Regions from separate parts of the Variovorax sp. VaC1 genome, predicted to be linked through region 1. Evidence: predicted binding sites of a transcription regulator. Region 1 holds the regulator's gene; the other holds the start of a gene.
What was found. Region 1 encodes FliA, which starts transcription of late flagellar genes. Its sites were predicted from a motif close to CTAAAGTTTNNNNNNNNNNNGCCGNTA; they were not measured.

Region 1 (9,008 bases):
GAACTCCGCAACGGCAGCGGCCGTGGGAACCCCCAGCACGACGATCAACGGCACGACCTACAACTTCCAGGGCATCACGCCAACAGGCACGGTGAGCGTCGGCTCGGTGGGCGCCGAACGCACGATCACCAATGTGGCGGCGGGCCGGATCTCCGGCACCTCGACCGATGCCATCAACGGCTCGCAGCTGTTCGGCACCAACCAGGCCATCGAGAACCTGAGCACCACCGTCACCGCCAACAAGACCCGGTACTACAGCGTCAACTCCACCGGCGGCGGCAACGAGAACAACCTGGGCGCGACAGGCACCGACGCCATCGCATCGGGCAAGAACGCGACGGCGGCCGGCAATTCGGCAGTAGCCATCGGCCTGGGCGCCACGGCGGGCGACGCCAACAGCGTGGCTCTGGGTGCGAACTCCGCAACCGCAGCGGCCGTGGGAACCCCCAGCACGACGATCAACGGCACGACCTACAACTTCCAGGGCACCTCGCCGATCGGCACCATCAGCGTCGGCACGGTCGGTGGCGAACGCACGATCACCAACGTCGCGGCGGGCAGGATCTCCGGCTCGTCGACCGATGCGATCAACGGCTCGCAGCTGTTCGCCACCAACCAGTCGATCGAGAACCTGAGCACCACGGTCACTGCCAACAAGATCAGGTACTACAGCGTCAACTCCACCGGCGGCGGCAACGAAAACAACCTGGGCGCGACAGGCGCCGATGCCATCGCGTCGGGCAAGGACGCCAGCGCGACCGTCAACGGCGGGGTCGCCCTCGGCTCAGGCGCCGTCTCCGACCGCGCGATTGCCACCGGCATCGGCAACATTCCCGCGGGCAGTTCGCTGATCCCCTTCAACACGACCGACCGTGGGCTGTTGGGTGCCCTCTCTGTCGGCAGTGCCACCACGTACCGCCAGATCACCAACGTAGCCGACGGCACGCAACAGCAGGACGCGGTCACGGTGCGCCAGCTCAGCGGCGCACTGCAGTCGTTCGCCGTCACGCCGATCAAGTACTTCCACGCCAACTCCACGGCGGCCGACTCGCTGGCCATCGGCGCGGAGTCGGTGGCGGTTGGTCCGCAGACCGTGGTCAACGGCAACAACGGCGTGGGCATCGGCAATGGCGCCGTGGTGCAGCAGAGCGCGCCGGGCGGCATTGCGATCGGGCAGGCCGCGAACTCGCAGTTGGCCGACTCCATCGCGCTGGGCACCAAGTCGTCGGCCGCGGCCGTGCAAGGCGTGGCACTGGGCGCAGGCAGCAGCGTGACGCAGGCCGGCGGCGTGGCGCTGGGCGCGGGCTCCGTGGCCTCGACGGGCGCGGGTGTCGCGGGCTACGTGCCGCCCACCGCCACCGACGCGCAACGCATTGCCATCGGCGCGACGACCAGCACGCTGGCGGCCGTGTCGGTGGGCAATGCCGCCAACGGCCAGTTCCGGCAGATCACCGGCGTGGCGGCGGGCACGGCCGACAGCGACGCGGTCAACGTCTCGCAGTTGAGAGGGGTACAGGGCACGGTGGCCGTGATCGATCAGTCGACCGTCAAGTACGACACCAACGTGGACGGCTCGGTCAACTACAACAGCGTGACCATGGGTGGCAGCAATGCCACCGGGCCAGTCACGGTGCACAACGTGGCACCGGGCGTGGCGGGCACCGACGCCGTCAACGTCAACCAGCTCACGGCCGTCAACAGCAACCTGAACAACCGCATCGACGCGGTCAACAGCCGCATCGACGGTGTCGAGAAGAACGCCTACGCCGGCGTTGCCGCGGCCATGGCGCTGCAGATGCCCGCGAGCTACGTGCCGGGCAAGACGGCCATGCGCATCGGTGTGGGTTCGTTCAAGGGACAGGGCGCGGTGGGCATCAGCTTCCGTCGCACCTCCGAAAACAACGCCTGGAGCATCACCGGCGGCGTGGCCACCAGCCGTGCGGGGGTGGGCGCCACCGTCGGCGCGGAATGGGTCTTCAACTGATCGCGATACAGATGAACCGGACGAACTCCATCATGAACAAGCCTCTTCTTCTCCAAGCCCAGCGCCCTTTCACTGCCTTCGCGGTTCGTGCCACGCCGCTCGCCACGCTCTGCCTTGTGGCGCTGCTGGCCGGTGGCTGCGCCAGCCCGAGCTACACCATCACGCCCGAGATGCAGGCCCGCGCCGCGTCGGAAAACCCGGCACCGCCGAAGGACGACGACTTCCCCGCGCCGGGCTCCGCCAAATGGCAGCAGGGCGCGTTCCCGAGCCTCGAGGCCTTGCGCGCCATGCGCACCGGCATGGGCAAGGACCAGGTGCGCGGGCTGCTGGGCTTTCCGCATTTCAGCGAAGGGCTCGCTGGCGTGCGCGAGTGGAACTACATCTTTCACTTCCGCACGGGTGCCGGCCCCGACTACATCACCTGCCAGTACATGGTTCGCTTCAACGCAGACGTGCTGACCCACGGCATGTACTGGAAGGGCGCGGGCTGCGCGGACCTGCTCAAGCCGCCGCCCGCGGCGATGCAGCCCGTCGCGACCGTGCGGCCGACGGTCGTAGCGCCTGCGAAGACGACGCTCGGCGCCGACGGCCTGTTCCGCTTCGACGGCCGCTCGCTCGACGACCTGCTGCCGGAAGGACGGCGCAAGCTCGACGCACTGGCACGCGACATCCGAAGCGACAGCGGATCGGCCGGTGCGATCAGGGTGACGGGCCACACGGACCGGCTCGGCAGCAAGCCCTACAACCAGGCGCTCTCGCTGGCGCGCGCCAACACCGTTCGCGACTACCTGGTGCAAGCCGGCGTGCCGGCGCAGCGCATGCAGGTGCAAGGCAGGGGCGAATCCGAGCCGAAGGTGCATTGCGCACAGGCCCGGCGAGCCGAACTCATCGACTGCCTCGCGCCGAACCGCCGCGTGGACATCGAGGTGCTCTCGGGGCAATAAGGCGCTGCCGCAGCGCTGGCAGTGCCGGCGTTGCGGACGCGACAGACACGAGGTCAGGCAATGGCGGCCGCGGTATCCGCAAAGTCGATCAGCACCTTCATCGCCTGCTTCCGGTCGCTCGCCAGTTCGAAGGCCTCGCGCGCCTTCAGCATCGGGAAGGTGTGCGTCACCACCGGCGACAGATCGACCCGCCCTTCGTTGATGAGCCGCACGGCGAGCGCGAACTCCGCATGGAAGCGGAACGAGCCGCAGATGCTCAGCTCCTTCGACACCACCATGTTCTGCGGAATGCTCACATCGCCGCCCAGGCCGAGCTGCACGACCACGCCGCGCGGGCGCATCACCTCCAGCCCGTCGCGCAATGCACGCTCGTTGCCGGAGCATTCGAGCATCACGTCGAAGGTGCCCTTGTCGGCCGAATGGCGCGCGACCCAGCCCTTGTCCTGCGCGGCGTTGATCGTCCGGTCGGCGCCCATGGCGCGTGCAATGGCTAGCGGCTCATCGACCACGTCGGTGGCGGTGATCTCCGCCGCGCCGTGCGCGCGCGCCGCCGCGATCGCCAGCACGCCGATGGGCCCGCAGCCCGACACCAGCACGCGCTTGCCCAGCAGCGGCCCGGCACGCGATACGCCGTGCAGACCGACCGAGAACGGCTCGGCCAGCGCCGCCAGCCGCAGCGGCACGTGGTCGGCCACCTTCACGCATTGCGTGGCCTCGCACAGCAGCATGTTGCGAAAGGCGCCCTGCACGTGCGGCATGCGCATGGCGCTGCCGTAGAAGCGCATGTCCAAACACTGGTTGGGCAGGCCTTCGAGGCAGAACTTGCAGGCGCCGCAAGGCCGGCTGGGGTTGACCGCCACCTTGTCTCCGATGCGCACGCTCTCGACGCCCGGCGCCACCGCGACCACGGTGCCGGCGACTTCATGGCCCAGCACCATCGGCTCCTTGATGCGCACGGTACCGAAGCCGCCGTTGTGAAAGTAGTGCAGGTCGGAGCCGCAGATGCCGCCCATGCCGACCTTCACCAGCACCTGGCCGGGGCCGATCTCGCCGGCGTCCTGTTCGTCCAGGCGCAGGTCGTCGGGCGCGTGGATCACGAGGCACATGCAACGCAAACGCATGGTGTGTCTTTCTCTTTTTTCCGGCGATCAGGCCACGGGGGTGATGAGAGGCTGGCCCGCGAAGTGGGCCGCCAGGTTGCGGCGCACCAGCTCGCCCATGGCACGGCGCGTCTGCTCGGTGCCGCTGCCATGGTGCGGGGTCAGCACCACGTTGTCGAGCGCCGCAAAGCGCGCGTCGATGTGTGGCTCGTTGAGGAACACGTCGAGCGCCGCGCCGGCGATGCTGCGCGATTCCAGCGCCTGCAGCAGCGCGCCTTCGTCGATCGTGCTGCCGCGCGACACGTTCACGAGCCAGCCCTTGGGGCCGAGCGCCTGCAGCACTTGCGCATCGACGATGCCGCGCGTGGCATCGCCGCCGGGCAACACGACGATGAGCACGTCGCACCAGTCGGCCAGCGCGACCAGGCTGCCGAAGTGGCGATGCGGGCTGTCGGGCTTCGGCGTGCGGCTGAAGTAACCCACCTCCGCATCGAACCCCGAGAACCGCCGCGCGATGGTGCCGCCGATGCGGCCGAAGCCGGCGATGCCGATGCGCTGGCCGAAGACGCGCGTCGTGAGCGGCATGCCGCCGTGGGCCCATGCACCGCTGCGCACGAATGCATCGCCCGCCGGAATGCGCCGCTGCAGCGCGAGCGTGAGCCCGACGGCGAGGTCGGCGACGTCGCCATTGAGCACGTCGGGCGTGTTGCTCACGCGAATGCCGCGTGCGCGGCAGGCGGCCAGGTCGATGCCGTCCGTGCCCACGCCGTAGCAGGCGATCAGCTCCAGCTTGGGCAAGGCTGCGATGAGTTCGGCATCGGCCCCCAGATCGCCGCGTGTGGCGATGGCGCGGATGCCCGGCCCGTGCGCGGCAATGAAGGCCTGCCGGTCCGGCGCCTCCCAGAGGCGATGCAGCGTGTAGGCCGCCTGCATCGGTGCCATGTCCCATTCCGGATAAGCGCCGGGCATCAGCACGTGCGGGGATGTGGCGGTAGCGGTCAAGCGTTTCTCCTGCTGGCGGTGTTTTGGATTGGGATGGATACCGGTAACTTTAAGTGGGCCGACCCAAGGCTGGCAACGCAGGTTTCACTGGTTGACGCTCTCGAAAGATACCGGTAACGTATTCTCGCTGTCATGCACCGGGCACGCCGCGCGCGCCTTCCCCAGGAGTCCTTCTTGAAACTGTTCGATCTTTCCGGGCGCACCGCCCTCGTCACCGGCTCCAGCAAGGGCATCGGCTTCGCGCTGGCGCAGGCGCTCGGCGCGGCCGGCGCGCGCGTGGTGCTCAATGCCCGCGATGCCGCCTCGCTCGCTGCGGCCCGCGATGCATTGCGCGCCCAGGGTGTCGCGGCCGAGGCCATGGCCTTCGACGTCACCGACGCCGCCGCGGTCGAGGCCGGCGTGGCCGCCATCGAAGCCGACATCGGCGCCATCGACATCCTCGTCAACAACGCCGGCATGCAGCACCGGGGCTCGTTCGCGGAGTTCCCCATCGATGCCTGGCACAAGATCACCACCACCAACATCGACAGCGTGTTCCTCGTGGGCCGCTTCGTGGCGCAACGCATGATCGAGCGCAAGCGCGGCAAGATCATCAACGTGTGCTCGGTGCAAAGCGAGCTGGGCCGCCCCGGCATCGCGCCCTACGCCGCCACCAAGGGCGCGGTGAAGATGCTCACCAAGGGCATGGCCATCGACCTGGGCAAATACGGCATCCAGGTCAACGGCCTCGGGCCGGGCTACTTCAAGACCGAACTGACACAGGCGCTGGTGGCCGACGAGGCCTTCACCTCGTGGCTCTCGGGCCGCACGCCGGCCGGCCGCTGGGGCGATGTGGAAGAGCTGGGCGGCGCGGCCATCTTCCTGGCCTCGGACGCATCGAGCTTCGTCAACGGCCACATCCTGTACGTGGACGGCGGCATCACCGCGAGCCTGTAGCGCCTACAGCACGTCCTTCAGCTTGGCCCGCAGCCGGCTGATCGCCTGGCTGTGCAACTGGCACACGCGCGACTGGCTCACTTCGAGCACCGCGCCGATCTCGCGCAGGTTCAGCTCTTCCTCGTAGTAGAGCTTCAGCAGCAGCTGGTCGCGGTCGGGCAGCGCCCCGATGGCGTCCACGAGCTGATGGCGAAAACCGCTCTCCAGCAGTTGCTCCAGCGGGTCGTCGCTGCTGCGGCGGTCCTTGCGCGTGTCCTGCGCATGCGTGTCGAGGAAGGGGTTGTCGGGCTCACCCTTGGCGAAGTCTTCGACATACAGGAGCTGGCAGCCCTGGATCTCCTGCAGCATCGACTGGTAGGCCTCCAGGTCGATCTTCAGTTCCTTGGCAATCTCGCCTTCGGTGGGCGAGCGACCGAGCCGGTGGCCCAGCGCCTGTATCGCTTTCTCGATGCCGCGCGCCGACTGGCGCAGGCCGCGCGAGCCCCAGTCGTTGGCGCGCAGTTCGTCGAGCATGGCGCCGCGGATACGCTGGCTGACGAAGGTCTCGAACTGGGCGCCGCGGTTGTCCTGGTAGCGGCTCGATGCGTCCAACAGGCCCAGCATGCCGGCCTGGATCAGGTCGTCCAGCTCCACGCTGGCGGGCAGCTTGGCCATCATCTGCAGCGCGATGCGGCGCACCAGCGGCTGGTGCTGCGCCAGCAGGTGGGATTTCTCGATGGTTCCCTGTGCGGTGTACACGGCCGTCCTTTTCCGGTTTCGTCCAGATGCGGCGGGGTCAGGCAGCGACCGCGTGCGACGGCTGCAGCGGTTGCTGCAGTTGCGGTGACGACGAAGACGGTGCGCGCACGCCCACCTCGCGCCATGGCCAGCGCCCCATGTCGTCGGCGACGCGGCGGAAATCGACGGCGGCCGCGCTGGCAGGAAAGGCCTCGACGGCGGTCTGCCGCAGCCGCCACGCATCGGCCAGCCGCGGATCGGACCTCACCAAGCCGGCCGGCTGCAGCGACAGCGCGAGATAACGGCTGCCCGCGTTGGCCAGGTTGCTCATGACCTTCTGCGCTGCATCGACATCGGTCACGCCATTGACCAGAAAGCGCATCTGCTGGAGCCCATGCGCGTAATGCAGGCGCTTGATGCCGGCATAGGCCGAGGTGATGCACGCGGGATGCGGCTGCAACACCAGCAGCAGTTCGTCGGCGCCTTGCGCGAGCGCCGACAACCGGCCTTCGCCATCGAAGGCCGCATCGACGATGACCACGCCGCTGGGCCACATCGAACGCGGATCGGTCGCGTCGTGCGCCACGCCGGGTGGCGCGGGCAGCACGTGCACGCCCGAACCGGCGCGCGCGGCCGCCCTTTCGATGCCCAGGCGTGCGCCGGCCAGGTTGCCCAACGGATCGATGGCCCAGCCGTCGCAGGCCGATCGCTCTTTCGGGCAATGCTCGTCCAGCAGCAGCACGTTCTTGCCCTGCTGCACCAGCGCCGCGCCCAGGTTCATGGCGGTCGTGGTCGCGCCCGCACCGGGGCCCATGCCCGCCACGGCGACGACACGCGTCGGCGTCTGCGCGAGCAGGCGCCGCAGCCCGTCTGCCTGATCCGTGACCCGCTTGCTCATGCGATGCCCCTCAACCCATCTGCACCAGTGCGCGCGGCGCCTGCGTGGGCGCGGTCGACTCGGTGCCCAGTGCTTCGAGCAGCAGGAAGAACTTGCCGACACCCGCGTACAGCGCGCTGCCGGTCATCGGCCGGCCGGCACGCACGGCGCGCCCCGTCAACTGGCCCAGCAGCATGCGGGTGCGCTCGGCCCAGTCGCCTTCGGCCTGCAGCAAGCGCCACACGGTGGTGCTCATCTGGCCGGCAATCAACAGCCGCTTCATCATGTTCGGGTCGCCCAGCTCGCCCATGCCGCCGACCAGTTGCACGCCGTCGCGCATCAGGCGCAGGCAGGGCTCGGCGTCGTTGGCCCAGCCTTGCCATTGCGCGAGCTGCTGCGGGCCGACCTCGGCACCGACGTTGGACAGCGCATAGCCCTGCGACAGCACCTTGCGGCTGCGCGCATCGATCACCTTCGTCGCCACGCAGCGCAGCGTGGGCAGCGCCTCGCGGTCGATGCCTGCGGCCATGGCGGCGGCACCGGGGCGCGGCACCACGTCGGCATGCGCTTCGCACTGCAGCGCGGGCTTGCCGCGGAAGCGCACGGGGCGCGCTTCGCCGAACTCAAAGCCGATGCGTGCCAGCGTGCAGGCCGCGCCGGTGCGCGCGTCGATCACTGCCGTCGAGCCCGGCGCGCGCGCCAGCCAGTGCTGGCCCGAGGCCTGCCACTGCATCACCACGTCGAGGCCGGGCAGCTTGCCCAGCACATGCACGAGCGCCTTGCCGAAGTCCTGCTGGCGCAGCCACTGCACCTGCCGCATGCCGGGCCTGCGCGAAGCATCGGCCGCACCGCGCGCGGCGGTAGACAGCCACTGGTTCGGCGCCGCCAGCGGCAGGCCGCTGCGGTCCGACAGCAGCAGGCTGCCATGGCATTCATAAGCGTCGCCGCTTTCGCTGGAGCGCAGGCCGACCTGCCCGCACAGCGCGAGCACATGGGTCTCGCAGCCGGCGGCGACTTCGCTGCGCGCATGTTCCGACAGATCCTGCAGCACCGCCTTTTGGCCGACCGCATCGTCGCCCGCCTGGCGCCAGAGCCCGCGTGCGCGCTCGAAGCCGATCTGCGCACCGGCCAGCGCACTCGCGGCGGTGGCCAGCTCCTGCGCGTCGTGCGCCATCGCGCGGATCAGGTTCTGGTACTTCAGGCGCAGCCGGTCGGCCTCGCCCTGTGCCTGCACCACCTGCGCCGACGGGCCCGCACCCGCGGGCTCGTCGTTCAGATCGGTCTCGGCAGGCACGAACAACGGGCTGTGCTGGCGCGGCTGGAACACGCTGTCCACCAGTTGCGCGCGGTCGGCCTTCATCAGGTTCTCGGGCACTTTCTGGCCGCTGGAGATGTAGTGCACCGGCAGGCGATGGCGGATCACGGTGTCGATCAACGCACCGGGGTGC
Region 2 (9,008 bases), on a different contig from region 1:
CAGGTGCTGTCGGCACAAGGCGGCGGGCTTCGCCACGAGGCCCTGCCGTTCGAGAGCCCGAGCTACCAGATCCGGCTGGCCTGGCGCGCCGTGACCGACAAGGACGCGGCCGAGGTCTGGTTGCGCAAGGCGATGCTGCGGGCCTTCGACTGACTGAAGCGTTCGGCATTGCCTCGCCCCGTCATTCGGCGCTTGACCCGTCCCCTGGGGCAGCCCCTACAAAGCGGGAGATCCATCGAAAGGAACATGCCATGCAGCACTCTCCCACCCGGTATCTGAATCCATCCGAAGCCGCGCGACGGCTCGGTGTGTCGGCCAAGGCCTTGCGCCTCTACGAGCAGCGCGGACTGGTGGAGCCCGACCGCAACGCGGCCGGCTGGCGGGCGTACGGCCCGGCAGAGATGGCGCGGGCCGCCGAGATCGTCGCGCTGCGAGCGCTCGGCTTCAGCCTTGCGCAGGTGGAGCGGGTGCTGGGCGGCAACGCGCAAGGGCTCGAACAAGCGCTGGCGGCCCATCAGGCGGCGCTGGAGTCGCAACTGCATCAGCTCGCGCGCACAGTCGAAAAAGTCCGTGGCCTGCGCGGCGGCGTTGCGCAGGGCCAGGTTCCGACCGTGAGCGAACTGGCCGGCCTGCTCGCGCCCGCCGCGGAGATTCGCGTCGCCTTCGACCTGCCGTGGCCCTGGGGTGGCGAGCGCTTCGAGCTTCGCGACATCCGCCCGCTGAACTACATCATCGGCCCGCTCGGCAGCGGCAAGACGCGGCTGGCGCAGAGGCTTGCCGCCGAATTGCCCAACGCCGTGCTGCTGGGCCTGGACAGGCTTGCGGACGGCGGCGCGGCGGCACGGTCGCGGATCGATGACGACCCCGCGCTGAAGTCGCGCGTCGAGCAAACCATGGCGTGGCTCGTGGAAGACGGCGCGGCGCCGTCGGATGCGTTGCTCACGCTGCTCGCTGGGCTCGAAGCACAGGGGCCGGACGCGCTCGTCGTGGACATGATCGAACAGGGACTCGACCAGCCCACGCAGGAAGCGCTGATCGCGCGGCTGCGGCAGCGCGGTGCCGATGCGCGGCCGATCTTCATGCTCACCCGCTCCAGCGCCATCCTCGACCTGGCAGCGGTCGGCCCGAACGAAGCCATCATCTTCTGCCCCGCCAACCACAGCCCGCCGACGCTCGTTGCCCCGTACCTCGGTGCGCCGGGCTACGAAGCCGTTGCCACCTGCCTGGCATCGCCGGACGTGCGGGCCCGCACGGCAGGGGTCGTGGCGTGGCGGCCAGAACCGGTCGCCGCGCCTTGACGCGATCGATGCGCCCTTCCCGTTAACGGCTCGCCGTTTCATCTCGGCCGCTCCCGCTTCAGAAAATCTGGAAAGCCCTGATGCCCGCCGCAACCGTCGCACCCTAGGATGGGCGCACCTTTTTTCATCGAGACACCGGAACACCGCATGCCAAGCACCGAGACACACTTCGAGTTGACCGCCAACGACGGCCACACGGTGGAAGCCCACCGCTGGCAAGGCCCGACGCAGCGGGCCGTCGTGCAGTTGGCGCACGGCATGGGCGAACATTCGCTGCGCTACCGGCCCTTGGCGGACGCGCTGACGCAGGCCGGCTACGTGGTCTATGCGAACGAGCATCGCGGCCATGGCAACGGCGCCGCGGCACGCAACGAGCTGGGCGAATTCGGCCCGCGCGGATTCGCCGGACTCGTCGACGACATGGCGCTGCTGAGCCGCCACGTTCGCGGCGTGCACCCCGGGCTGCCGCTGATCCTCGTGGGGCACAGCATGGGCTCGTTCGCCACGCAGTACTACCTCGTCAAGCACAGCGCGCTGTTGTCGGGCGCGGTGCTGTCCGGCACCTCGGCGCTCGACCTGCTGGGTGCCGCGTTGCAAAGCGGCTTCCGTCTCGAAGACATGAACGCCGCGCTGCCCGACGTGCGCACGCCCTTCGACTGGCTCAGCCGCGACCCGGCCCAGGTCGATGCCTACGTTGCCGACCCGCTGTGCGGGTTCACGGTCTCAGCCGAAGGGCTCGGCTCGATGTTCGCGAACCTCGCCGACCTCACGCCCGCCGCGATGCAGGCGCACATCCGGCCCGACCTGCCGCTGTACCTGTTCGTGGGCGACCAGGACCCGGTCAGCAACAAGGCCGAATGGTTCTACCCGCTGGTGCAGCGCTACCGCGAGGCGGGGCTGCGCGATGTGTCATGCCACGTGTTCGGCGGCGCGCGCCACGAGACACTGAACGAAACCAACCGCGAGGAAGTCATGGCCGTGCTGCTGGCGTGGATCGCGCGGGTGGTGGGCCGCAAGGGCTGACGGCTGCGCAGGGGGCTTTCAGGCCTTGGCGTGCAGCAGGCCCCCGATCGATACGCCGTTGGCATTGACGCGAACCCTCTCCGACTTTCCCGCGTCCGAGGGGCTGTCGGCTTCACCAAGCTGGGCCATCGCGCCTTGCTGGGCACCGGACATGCGCAAGGTATTCAGCTGCGCCTGCAGCATCGCGATCTGATTCGCCATGGCTTCCAGCTGCTGCTGGAGCGAGCGGCGCAGCTCGCCCTCGGGGGTCGAGATCAGAAGGCTCTGCTTTTCCCGCATCTGCTCCTGGATGCCCGTGATCTGACGCTGGATCTTCGCGATCTCCGCATTGACATTGCTACCGCTCCCTGCGCCGCTCGCGGCACTGATTCCTGTCAGCATCCTGTGTCCTTTGTCTTGCTGTAAAGAAAGGGTTATCGGCATCGGCGGGAAAAAATGAAGGGGGCGTGCATCGCGCCCTTTCACGCGGGCGGCAAGGCGGCGCCGTCCGCGATACTCGTTCGAACAGTCGACCGCCGGTCGACGCGCATCGCCGACACCTTCACTCCATCCATGAACCGTCTTCTCCTGCTCCCGCTGGCCTCTCTCCTGCCCGGCCTCGCCCTCGCCGCCTCGTTGTCCGGAACGCTCACCGCAGGCGGCGGCATCGATGACCTGAGCGTCACCGTCCGTTCCGTCAGCGGCCAGAAGATCGACGTGTATTGCGACCAGCAATGCGGCGACTGGTTCGACGAAGACAAGGCCTCGGAAGGCTATCGCCTCAAGAAGAAGCTCGTGGGCAAGCAGGTGCTCCTCGACTATCGCAAGGAGCCGAACCGCGACAGGATCGCCGGTCCGGGCGCGAATGACCTGCTGAACTTCGTCAAGAAGATCGAACTGCTGAAGTAAGTCGATGGCGCCCGCGTGCAGCCTTGGCAGACGGCCGAAGGCGCACGGATTCGACAGCTCGCCGCGGCCCTGTCCATGTAGAACATTTGTGCGATACGCGTGCTCGCAACGGCTTCCTAGAATCGCGCCGCCGGCTTCCAGCCCCGGTCAAAAAAGCGTTTCAAATGCCGTCGATTCCACACACTCGCGCCCTCTTTTCTTCCCTTGCCGCGCGAGCCGTGGCCCGACGCGCCGCCACTGGCGCACTGCTCTTCATTCTGGCTTCCTGCGGTGGCGGGGGAGGCTCCGGCGGTGGTGGCTTCTTTCCTCTGGTTTCACCCGCGCCGGTTGCTCCGGTTGAGCCTGTCGCGCCGCCTCCACCGCCACCGCCGCCCCAGACCATCGGCGGCACGGTCAGCGGCCTGATGGGCACCGGCCTCGTGCTGCAGAACAACGCGGGCGATGACCTGGCCATCGCGGCCAACGGCAACTTCAGCTTTGCCACGCAGATCGCCGAAGGCGCGGGCTACACCGTCACGGTCAAGACGCAGCCCAGGCTTGCGACCATCGTGTGCACCGTCACCGGCAACGGCAGCGGCAAGGTGGCCGGAGCGGCCGTGAGCAACGTCGCCGTGCGCTGTGCACCGCCTGCGGCCCGCTTTGCCTACGTGGCGAATTTCGACTCGAAGGACGTGTCGGGCTACACCCTCGATGCCGGCACGGGCGCCCTTCGCCCAATGGCCATGCCAAGGTTTCCCGTGGGAGTGGAACCTATCAGCATCGCCGTGGACCCCTCGGGCCGCTTTGCCTACGTGGCCAATCCCAACGACAGCTCCGTCTCGGGCTACCTCATCGACGCCGGCACCGGCGCACTCACGCCGATGGCCGTGCCGAAGGTCGTGGCTGTCGCCGGCAGTGCGCCCTACAGCATCGCCGTACACCCCACGGGCCGGTTCGCCTACGTGTCGGACATCAATGCCAAGACGGTGTCGGCCTACACCATCGATGCCAGCACCGGTGCCTTCAGCCCTGCCGGCGTGCCGCTGGCCGCCGCGGGCAACGGCACGCCCTTCGTCACGGTCGATCCCACGGGCCGGTTTGCCTATGCGACGAACATCGGCTCGGACACCGTGTCGGCCTACAACATCAATGCCGACACGGGCGTGCTTACCCGGATGGCCGTGCCCACGATTGCCACGGGGCCCAGCCCCTATGGCATCACCGTGGACCCCACGGGCCGGTTCGCCTACGTGGCGAACGCCGGAGCCGACTACCTGTCGGCCTACGCCATCGACGCCAGCTCCGGCGCCCTGAGTCCGCTGGCCACGCCGACGATCACGTCCGGGTTGACGCCCTTCTCCATCGGCATAGACCCCACGGGCCGCTTTGCCTATGCCGCGAACATCGACTCCGACAGTGTGTCGGCCTACAACATCAACCCCAGCACCGGCGTGCTGAGTGCGATGAGCGTGCCGTCGATCACCGTGGTGGGGTCCCAACCCACCTCCGTCAAGGTGGACCCCACCGGCCGCTTTGCGTACGTGGTGAACTCCGCTGCCGGCAACCTGTCGGCCTACAACGTCGATGCCGCCACGGGCGCGTTCAGCCCGATGAGCGTGCCGACAGTCGGCACGGGAACGAACCCGCAGGTCATCGTGTTCTCGAGGTAGTCAGAAGGCAGCGCGTTGCACAGGGCGCGCGGCCGCTCACCCCTGTGCCCATCTCATCGGTATGAAGGCGATGCCTCGGGTTTCGACGCGAGGCCCCGTCGCGCGAAAACCGATGTGCTCGTAGAAAGGCAGCGCGAACGGCGTGGAGTTGACCGTTATCGCATCCGAAATCTGCGCCTGTTCGTGCAGCGACTTCGCGTGAAGCCAGAGCGCTCTGGCGAGTCCTCTGCGCTGGAATGGTTCGGCGACGAATAGGTGAAAGAGATGCGTCCTGTCGCGAACGGCCACCACGCCGGCCAGCTGCGCGCCGACCATGCCGACGCAGTACTCCATTTGGTCCGAATCGATGTGACGCTCGATGCCCGAGGGCTGCAGGGAGAGCAGAAACTCTTCAGCACCCGCACCATCCGGCCGCAAGGTGAAATGGTGTGCGAGCGAAAGAATCAGCGCGCTGATGGCGGGTACGTCGTCCTTTGTTGCCTTGCGGATGTGCATCGGCGGCATGTCATGGGGTCGGGCAGTCATCGCATCGACTGTATCCAACCGACGCGACAATGCCCTCATGACGCTCGACCTGTTCGACGACCCGCCCCGTGAAGCGCGCGAACCCCTCGGCCCCGGCGCCTTCGTGCTGCCCGGCTTCGCCCTGCCCTTCGTCAATGACTTGCTCCCCGCCATCGGCGCCTTGCAGGAAAGCGCGCCCTTCCGCCATCTTGTGACGCCCGGCGGCTTCACCATGTCCGTGGCGCTGACCAACTGCGGCGCGCTCGGCTGGACCAGCGACCGGCGCGGCTACCGCTACAGCCCCACGGACCCCGACACGGGCCGGCCCTGGCCATCGATGCCCGATGCGTTCGCGCGACTGGCCCGCGAGGCGGCGGCAGCGGCCGGTTTCGAGGGCTTCGCGCCCGACGCCTGCCTGGTCAACCGCTATGCACCGGGCGCGCGCCTCTCGCTGCACCAGGACAAGGACGAGCGCGATTACGGCGCGCCCATCGTCTCGGTGTCGCTCGGCATGCCAGCGGTCTTTCTTTTCGGCGGCCTTGCGCGCAGCGACAAGGCCGTGCGCGTGCCGCTGCGGCATGGCGACGTCGTGGTGTGGGGTGGCGAAGACCGGCTGCGCTACCACGGCGTGCTGCCGCTGAAAGACGAACCGCATCCGGTGCTGGGGCCCATCCGCATCAACCTCACGTTTCGCAAGGCAGGCTGACGCGCATGCAAGAGCAGAAGGAAAAGAAAGAAGACGACCCGCGCAACGCGATGTTCGAGCTCTATGCCGCGCTGTGGCACTTCGCGGCCGGTGCGCGCGGGCAGTTGCTGGGGGCGACGGCGCTGCTCGCCTCGTCGCAGCTCATTCGCCTGACTTTGCCTTACCTCGCGGGGCAGGCCATCAATGCGCTGCAGCGAAGCGAACTGGGCACGGCCGGGCGTTGGATCGGCACGCTGGCCGCGGTGTATGTCGGCGCATGGGTGCTGCATGGGCCGGGCCGCATCCTCGAGCGCAATGTCGGCATGAAGGTGCGCGAGACGCTGGCGGACGAACTCTATGCGCGCATCGCCGCCGCGCCGCTGGCCTGGCACGACAGCCACCATTCGGGCGAGCTGCAGCATCGCGTGCACCAGGCCAGCCGTGCGCTCGCGGACTTTGCGCAGAACCAGTTCATCTGGCTCACCAACGCGGTCAATTTCGTCGGGCCGCTGGTGGCGCTGGCGTTGCTGTCGCGCACCAGCGGCGCGACGGCGCTGGCGGGCTATGTGCTGATCGGCCTCGTCATCGTGCGCATCGACCGCGCGCTGATGAAGCTGGCGCGCGCCGAGAACGACGCCGACCGGCGCTACGTGGCCGCGCTGCTCGACTTCCTGGGCAATGCCTCGACGGTGATCGGCCTGCGCCTGCAGGGTGCCTCGCGCCTGCTGCTGCGCCGGCGCATGGCGGCGATTTCTCTGCCGCTCAAGCGCACGGTGGTGCTGAACGAAGGCAAGTGGTTCGCGGTCGATCTGATGGGCCTGGCGCTGACCTGGGGGCTGGTGGTCATCTATGTGTGGCAGGCCCGCACGCCGGGGCAGGCGGTGATGCTGGGTGCCGTCTTCATGATCTACCAGTACGCGCAGCAGGCGGCCGGCGTGGTGACCTCGGTGGCGGCCAACTTCCAGTTCTTCGCGCGCATGCACACCGACTACAGCAGCGCGGCGCCGATCCGGCAGGCACCGTCGGGCGAGGCCATTTCCGCCACGCCCGAGCAGGTGCCGATGCGCGAGCGGATCGATGCCGATGCGGCGTGGACGAGCCTCGGCGTTCAGTCGCTGCAATGGAACTACGCGCCGCGTGGCGCGCAGCCCGACGGCTCGGCCGCGCCCGCGCGCAGCGGCCTGCACGACGTGTCGCTCAGCCTGCGCCGTGGCGAGCGCGTCGCGCTGGTGGGTGCCAGCGGCGGCGGCAAGAGCACGCTGCTGCGCGTGCTGGCCGGCCTCTATGCGCCGCAGGGCGGCACGCTGTCGCTCGACGGCCAGCCGGTCGATTGGCCGCAGCTGCGCCGGCTCGCCACGCTGATCCCGCAAGAGACCGAGCTCTTCGAGGCCAGCGTGCGCGAGAACCTCGCCTTCGGCCAGCCCGCCAGCGACGAGGCGCTGCTCGCGGCCCTGCACACCAGCACCTTCGACGAAGTGCTGAAGGCCACGCATGGCGATCTCGACACGGCCGTGTCGGAGCGCGGCTTCAACCTGTCGGGCGGGCAGCGCCAGCGCCTGTGCCTTGCGCGCGGCGTGCTGGCCGCGCAAGGCAGCTCGCTGCTGCTGCTCGACGAGCCGACCAGCGCGCTCGACGCCGCCACCGAAGCCCGCGTGCTGGCGCGCATCGCCCATGCCTTCCCGAGCGCCTGCGTGATCGCGTCGATCCATCGCCTGAGCCTGCTCGAACGTTTCGACACGGTGATCGTGATGGAGGCCGGCCGCGTGCTCGACGCGGGCCCGCGCGATGCGGTGCTGGCGCGCCAGCCACTGCTGCAGCGCATGGTGGCGCCGACCGCGACAAGCGGAACCTGAGCCGCCACGCCATGCTCCAACGCCGCCTGAACCCGCCGAACCCGGCCTACAGACACGCGGCGCGCCCGCCCTACCATTCCGGACAGCAACACACCGACCCATGACACACAAGGCAACGCGCACAAAGATGGCCACCGTCCGCAAACCGGCAACGCATTGGGCCCTGCTGGGCATTGGCGCAGTGATGGCGCTGGCCGGCTGCACCGCCACCAGCGAGGCCCAACGGCAGGCCACCAACAGCAAGCCACCGCCCACCGATTGCACCGCCTGGGTCGGCACCGACCGCAACGCGATGATGGGCGGCTACCTGCTGCCGCAAGGCCCCAAGGGCAGCGGCGCCAAGGTGTGCGTGCCGGTGATGATGACGGCCAACCCCACGCCCTCGGACTACGCCGGTGGCGACTATCACATCAGCGAATTCACCGACGACAAGCTCAAGGCCCGCTGGCGCGCCTGCAAGGAAGACCCGGCCTGCTTCAAGCGCATCGACGCGCAGATGCAGCGCTGGCTGCCGCCGAACAAGGAGCGCGCCACGCGCTCGACCGGCGTGGTCGATCCGTCCGGCAAGATCGACCCCGAAGGCCAGGTCGACCTGCGGCAGATCCGGCGCCCGGCGTTCTTCGCGAAGGCGCCCTACCGCGAAAGCATCGCCGAGGCCGATGGCCGCACGTACATCGTCGAGTTCAGCGCGCCGCGCGATGCCTTCGAGCGCATCGACCTGAAGATGACCGACCCGATCAAGCTGCGCGGCTGGTACATCGAAGGCGCGGGCGTGGACGACGGCAAGGGCAAGAAGGTGCGCGCGCTGGCGATCATGGCGCCGGGCGGCGGTGGGCAGCTCACGGCCATCCAGCATCCGGACGAGGCCTCCTACCGCATCGACGAAAAGACGGGCAAGACCATTCCCATCAGCTTTCCCAACGCCACCACCGAGACCATGGGCCAGCGCTGGTGGCGCGAGAACCTGTATGCGCTGAACCAGGCGGGTTACGACGTGCTGGCCTACGACCGGCGCGGCGAAGGCCTGTCGGGCGGCTTCAGCGACACCAACACGCTGGAGCAAGGCGAAGACGTGTTCCGCGCGCTGGCGGCGCTGGAAGACGGGCGC

Region 2: a site for FliA is predicted at 2,736-2,762, ahead of ACGLHS_RS04420 (FlxA-like family protein). Genes of this name have one in related genera too.

The regions. Positions count from the first base shown of each region.
Region 1 is NZ_JBIGLT010000002.1:278,815-287,822, forward strand. It holds gene ACGLHS_RS08265 (ESPR-type extended signal peptide-containing protein) at 1-1,984, shown strand, start outside; gene ACGLHS_RS08270 (OmpA family protein) at 2,017-2,928, shown strand; gene ACGLHS_RS08275 (L-idonate 5-dehydrogenase) at 2,982-4,049, opposite strand; gene ACGLHS_RS08280 (2-hydroxyacid dehydrogenase) at 4,077-5,030, opposite strand; gene ACGLHS_RS08285 (SDR family oxidoreductase) at 5,205-5,966, shown strand; gene ACGLHS_RS08290 (RNA polymerase sigma factor FliA) at 5,970-6,704, opposite strand; gene ACGLHS_RS08295 (flagellar biosynthesis protein FlhG) at 6,742-7,581, opposite strand; gene flhF (flagellar biosynthesis protein FlhF) at 7,592-9,008, opposite strand, start outside.
Region 2 is NZ_JBIGLT010000001.1:897,812-906,819, reverse strand. It holds gene ACGLHS_RS04435 (LysR family transcriptional regulator) at 1-153, shown strand, start outside; gene ACGLHS_RS04430 (MerR family transcriptional regulator) at 252-1,298, shown strand; gene ACGLHS_RS04425 (alpha/beta fold hydrolase) at 1,446-2,321, shown strand; gene ACGLHS_RS04420 (FlxA-like family protein) at 2,340-2,702, opposite strand; gene ACGLHS_RS04415 (hypothetical protein) at 2,874-3,209, shown strand; gene ACGLHS_RS04410 (lactonase family protein) at 3,428-4,858, shown strand; gene ACGLHS_RS04405 (GNAT family N-acetyltransferase) at 4,895-5,353, opposite strand; gene alkB (DNA oxidative demethylase AlkB) at 5,421-6,068, shown strand; gene ACGLHS_RS04395 (ABC transporter ATP-binding protein) at 6,074-7,900, shown strand; gene ACGLHS_RS04390 (hypothetical protein) at 8,028-9,008, shown strand, end outside.